DNA from 2 places in the Bacillus sp. D48C genome. Region 2 is predicted to be linked to the other one. Evidence: predicted binding sites of a transcription regulator. Region 2 holds the regulator's gene; the other holds the start of a gene.
The links. The regulator NrdR, encoded in region 2, represses ribonucleotide reductase genes. The targets are predictions, from matches to a motif close to AACACNATATATNGTGTT.

Region 1 (3,194 bases), on a different contig from region 2:
GCAAGTACGACGAATATTTGTGCGAAAAAAGAAGGGTTCCGCCCTGTATCATTTAAAAAGTTATATCCTGAGTGGTATGCGAAATATGAGGAAATTAAGAAAAAATAAAAAAGCGTGGCAGAAGCCGCGCTTTTTTATTTTTCATAATTAAATTGTGGGAAGTCGTCACCTTCATGAAGTGTAACAGATAAATTATGTCCATCGAAGAACCATTCATCATCGCCTTCAATAAAGAAGTTAATACCTTCTTCTTGAATTTGAACAGCAGGGTGTGCAGGATCATCTTTACGAATACCTAAAGAAAGTCCTTTTTGCACAGTACTGCAACCACCGTATTGTACGAAAAAGCGTAGTGTTTCATTTGATTGTAAGTTTAATTCATTTTTATACCATTGTGCTGCTTCTTTTGTTACGGAAAGATTCATGTATAGTTCCTCCAAGTTATGTTGCTTTTTCTTTAGTATAAAAAATAACGCAAAAAGACGCTATTAATATGCTTCACGTTTTCTTTTTGCGTTATGTGGGTTACGATCTTATTTTTGCTTTTTTGAAAAGTTTGCTTTTGGTTCAGTTTTATTTATAATTCGTCCGATATTTGCACGGTGTTTATAAATAACCATACCTGCTAATAAACACATCGCAATAATGAAGATTTTATCCCCGCTAACAATGGATGCAATAACAGCAACAACTGCTGTTACCATAGAAGAAAGTGATACGTATCTTGTTGTAAATAAAAGGGTGAAAAATACAACAGCCAATATTGCAAAAACAACTGGTGAATAGCATAATAGCACCCCAGCAGAAGTTGCAACTGCTTTACCACCACGGAATTTCGCGAAGATCGGGTAGACATGTCCAAGAACAGCCGCTAACCCGAACCATAGTGGGTGAATATCTAATCCGAAAATCATTGGTAGACTTGTTGCTAATGTCCCTTTTAAAATGTCAGCAATTGTAACGGTAAAACCTGCTTTTTTCCCTAATGTACGGAATGTGTTTGTTCCGCCTAGATTACCGCTCCCGTGCTCACGAATATCGATTCCGTAGCCAATTTTTCCAACAACTAGTGCAAATGGAATCGAGCCAAGCAAGTAGGCAACGATAAATAAAAGATATGTAGTAACCATAAGTTCAGTCTCCTTTATTCAAATGTGTTGATAAAGGGTAAAAAGAGTTTTTCCCGTATATTGTACCATACATTTGTAAAGAGCACATTTCTTTTTTGTAAATGAAAAATTCATTATTTCGTGAAAAAAATTTCACAGTAATGTTACATTTCTCACAGAAACAGCAAGACTATATGTAGTAACATTTTAATCAAAAGACAACAACATATTGGTGGAGGGTTATAAATGTTACAAAATAATACACGTGGAGAAGAATTAATGAAAGTGTTCGAGACGATAGTCCACGGCAATGAACAAGATTTAATGCAAGAAAATGCAAATGTAGACGGCCGCTCTCCAATGGGTGTAATGGGAACGTTCGCATCTGAGAGTGCAAAATATTATGCTGTTGAGAATTTATTGTCAGATCAAGTGAAAAAAGCGATAAATGAAAATATATTATATCCACATGATTTAGATTTTTATGCGACAGGAACGACGACTTGTTCGCAAATTCCGTTAGCGCAAATGCTTGCTAACGGTTTTCATACTGGACATGGACATATGAGACAACCACAAGACATTAAAAGTGCATTGGCTCTTTCGTCTATTATTTTTCAAGCGAATCAAAATATGCAGCATGGCGGTCAATCGTTTGCACTCTTTGATATTGATTTAGCACCTTATGTACGAAAAACAATTGAGAGACATAAAAAACGATTACAATCATATCCGCTTACGAAAGAACAAATAGAAGAATTTGCATGGAAAGAAACGGAAAATGATACGTATCAAGCGTGTGAGGCTTTCGTTCATAATTCGAATAGTATGCATAGTAGGGGCGGAGGACAAGTACCGTTTATTTCTATTAATTACGGAACAGATACATCAAAAGAAGGAAGAATGTTAATTAAACAACTATTAAAAGCAACACAAGCTGGACTTGGTAAAGGAGAGACACCAATTTTTCCGATTCAAATTTTCAAGATGAAAAAAGGTGTGAATTTTGAAGAAAGTGATCCGAATTACGATTTATTTGAATTAGCATTAGAGACAACTGCAGAGCGATTATTCCCTAACTTTTCATTTTTAGATGCTCCGTTTAATACAGTGCATTATGATGGAAGACCAGAAAGTGAAGTATGTTACATGGGATGTCGTACCCGTGTTATGTCTAATATACATGGAGAAGAAACAGCGATTGGTAGAGGGAATTTATCATTTACGTCTATCAATTTAGTGAAATTAGCGTTAATTAGTGGTTCAAAAGAAGCATTTTTTGAAGCGCTAAACTACTATTTAGATTTAGGAATTAAGCAGTTATTAGAAAGATTTGCGTATCAATGTAAGAAGCGAGCAAGAGATTTTCAGTTTTTATATTCACAAGGTGTATGGCGTGGTGGAGAAGCATTGCAGCCTGAAGACTCCGTAGCTTCGATTTTAAAACAAGGGACGTTAAGTGTTGGTTTTATCGGTCTTGCGGAATGTTTAGTAGCTTTAACAGGAAAGCATCATGGGGAAGATGAAGAATCATGGAAACTTGGGTACGAAATTATTTCCTTTATGAGAGATAGAATGGATAAAGCGACAGAAGAACATCAACTAAATTTCTCGATAATTGCAACTCCAGCAGAAGGATTATCAGGAAAGTTTGTGAAAAAAGATAGAGAAGAATTTGGCGTGATTAGCGGTATAACGAACCATAATTACTATACGAATTCATTCCATATTCCAGTTTATTATAACATTCAAGCGATAAATAAAATCCGTTTAGAAGGCCCGTTCCATGCTCTCTGTAATGGAGGACACATTACGTATATTGAACTGGACGGAGCAGCGATGCATAACAAAAAGGCATTAAAACAAATTATACAAGCCATGGCAGAACATGGCGTTGGATACGGTTCAATTAATCATCCTGTTGACCGTTGTAAGTGCTGTAGTTATCACGGGGTTATTGGAAATGAATGTCCAAGTTGCGGGAATGAAGATGAGGCTAATATAGAAAGAATTCGCCGTATAACAGGCTATCTTGTAGGAGATATGTCGAAGTGGAATAGTGCGAAACGTAGTGAAGAGATAGAT
Region 2 (3,194 bases):
TTCATATCTATTTTTAAATTTTTCATTTCCCATTAATTTTGCAAATGAATTTTGAATATGCTCCATTTTCTCACCTCAAAGAGCGTTCATTCTCTTCTATTAATCACGCTTATATTTTTTTAACACTTCTTCTAATCGTTTTCGTTCATCTTCTAACGTACTTGCATCTTTTTCTACACTTACATCTTTCTTCGCCGTTTCTTTCTCTTGTTCCTTCGGCTCTTCTTCCTTAAGCCAATCTGGTACCATTTCTTTCCGTACCGTTTTCTTCGCCGTACGGCCTTTTTTCTTCGTCTCAGCCCACTCTTGATATTGACGGTTCTCTTCTTTCGCTAACGCCATCGCGTCCGCTACTGTACCAACCTTTTTACGTGCCCAATGCCCAGCAATCTTCTCGACATACGTTTTCGCAAGTTTCATATCTGAGCGTAGCATAACGTAATAAATAAGTACATTCACAACTCCTGGTGTCAATTTTTGATTAATCATGACATCTTCAACGATTTGCAAGTCCGCTTTCGTTGCCTCTGCACCACCAGAAATCTCTTTCAATAATTGTTTTGGCGAGATTTCCTCTAGCTGCTTTATTAGCATCTCCTCTTGCGATGAAGGCTCTTTCTCTTTCATCGTACGTGCAGCATGAGGCTGTACTCTTTCACTTAATACCGGTAATGCTTGACCATTTTCAAATTGATACCAATCGCGAGCTCCTTTTCTAAGCCTTTCCATATCAATTGTTTGCATCTCTGTCACCGCACCAAGAACGATATTTTGCATCGATAACACATCTACACCATACACGTAAGCAAGTGTTATAACGCAGTCTCTTACTTGACCTGTAATCGACTTTTTAGGAACAAGAGCGGACAATCCATCTACAAATAAAGAGAAATCAAAGAAATCATTCCAAACTTTCGGAGCGTCTCCCTTCTCGTTACTTGGCATAGTTGTCGTTTTTGGGATACGAAGATCTTCTTGCGCATGCTCAAGCTGTCCTGGATTAAACGAACCAAACACATCATTGAAAGAGCGCGTAACATTTTCATAAGAAGCAAAATCAAATTCTTCTTCTAAGAAATATTGCTTTACTTGATTATATTTTGTCCGACTCAATCGATTGTATAAAAAGATACTTAAAACAATATCATCAAAAAACTGCTTTGGAGATAAAGGTGGTTGCAACTCATATATGAACATTCGAATATCTTTTTCTTTCTTAATATATACCTTCAAAAGCCCAATTGCCTCTAACTTTACTCGTTCCTCATATATTTCAGGAAGTTGCATTTGCATAGTCACCATAAGGGAATGATGTGTATTCTCTTTTCCAAATACACGATCTTGCTCTAGCTCCCCCCATAGTGTCATGTATAAGCTAAAAGCTCTACTACCTATTAACGGCTGATACAACATCGTTAATACTTTTCGGTCGTAATTATGCAGTAGCCCTTTCGCACTTACTTTATAACGATCAATCGGCAATAGCTCCATCCATGACTGTTTTTCCATTATTGCTTTTCCTTTCTCTCATCCAATCTATCCTCTACTTCATTCGTTCTATCTTCATTATATAAATTCTTAGTGAAAAAGAGCTATTAGCTTACGCTTCTAGCTCTCTTATCCTATTACTTACGGTATGTAAAGAGAATAAAATACAACTTCTACTCTCTTTCTTTTTGCAGTATATCTTTTAATTCTTCAATAAATACATTTAAATCTTTAAATTGACGATATACAGAAGCAAAGCGTACGTAAGCAACATCATCAATATCGCGAAGTTCTTCCATAACAATTTCACCAATCATATCACTTTTCACTTCTGATATACCTAAATTACGCAGTTCACGTTCCACGCTTTGTGTTACTTCTTCTAATTGTCTTAAAGATACTGGTCTTTTTTCACACGCTTTAATTAAACCACGTAAAATCTTTTCTTTATTAAACTCTTCTCGTGTGCCTTCTTTTTTTACAACGATAAGAGGTGACTCTTCTACCCTTTCAAAGGTCGTAAAGCGACTTAAGCAACTTTCACACTCTCTCCTTCTTCGAATAGAGCGCCCCTCGTCTACCGGACGCGAATCTAACACTCTTGTACCATTATGAGAACAGGATGGACAACGCAATTCATTCACTCCTTTACACTATACTCTTTATTTTTCTCTACTCACTTCACCTAAAATATATATACAATATTATATAACTCATTCTAACTCTCTTACCACTTTAAGTTTCAGCGCATCACTTTATCATCTCATCCTTAAAAATAAGATGGTATATAGGGCACTACCTCATTTGCAAGAGTACAATTTATTCAACTAACCAGTACGTTATATTACCTCTTTTTTATAAACTAAAAAAGAGGTGCATTATACACCTCTTTACATTTTAAATCAATTATGTTCTTTTTTAAAGAGCTTTTGTTTCTCTCTGCTTAATTTCGAAGCTACCAGTGCCTCGAGGAAGCTCGATGCTCTCACGCGTTTTCGCGTTTAAACCTTCTGCAATATATTCTGCAGCAACATTTGGATCAATACGATCCCCACAAGTATAAACATCAATACTCGCGTAACCGTGCTCCGGAAAGCTATGAATTGTTAAATGTGATTCCGAGATAATTACTACTCCACTTACACCTTGTGGTGCAAATTTATGGAAAGCAACCTCACGCACTTCAGCACCAGCTCTTAGTGCTGCATCCACAAATAATTGTTCAATATACGGCATGTCATTAAGCTTGTCGAAATCGCAATCCCAAAGTTCAGCGATCACGTGACGACCCATCGTATCCATAGTATCCATTCTACAGTTCCCCCTTGTAAATTTATTCTAACTGTTCGAATTGAAAACTAATTTGCAATTTGGCTTGCTCCACTACCACGGGGGAAAGTTAGTCCAGAGAGGTCCTAACCCTTTAAGTAGTGACTACGTACCTCAGCTCTTAAGTTTACGAGTGTTAGTATACTTTGTTTATTTTCATTTTGCAACAACAGTTTTTTCGATTTTCTGTCATATTTTCCTCTTTACTTTTCCCTAAAAAAAATAAACGATTCACAAATGCAGTAATCACAACGTTTCGTGGTATGTCCACTTTTTAAAATATACTCATATAATTTTTTTCCTTTTCAGAAAAAAATAAAAAAAGAGGGCAAATATTGCCTTGCCCTCCCCCTTATTCACTTAAATGTGTTGCACAT

Region 1: a site for NrdR is predicted at 1,296-1,313, ahead of ACLBXA_RS16595 (anaerobic ribonucleoside triphosphate reductase). Genes of this name have one in related genera too.

The regions. Positions count from the first base shown of each region.
Region 1 is NZ_JBKFAQ010000006.1:93,495-96,688, forward strand. Features, by position in the region: gene ACLBXA_RS16580 (acyl-CoA thioesterase) at 1-108, shown strand, start outside; gene ACLBXA_RS16585 (HesB/YadR/YfhF family protein) at 135-425, opposite strand; gene plsY (glycerol-3-phosphate 1-O-acyltransferase PlsY) at 534-1,130, opposite strand; gene ACLBXA_RS16595 (anaerobic ribonucleoside triphosphate reductase) at 1,356-3,194, shown strand, end outside.
Region 2 is NZ_JBKFAQ010000001.1:290,859-294,052, reverse strand. Features, by position in the region: gene dnaI (primosomal protein DnaI) at 1-66, opposite strand, end outside; gene ACLBXA_RS01630 (replication initiation and membrane attachment family protein) at 100-1,509, opposite strand; gene nrdR (transcriptional regulator NrdR) at 1,662-2,123, opposite strand; gene speD (adenosylmethionine decarboxylase) at 2,407-2,790, opposite strand; gene ACLBXA_RS01615 (glyceraldehyde-3-phosphate dehydrogenase) at 3,178-3,194, opposite strand, start outside.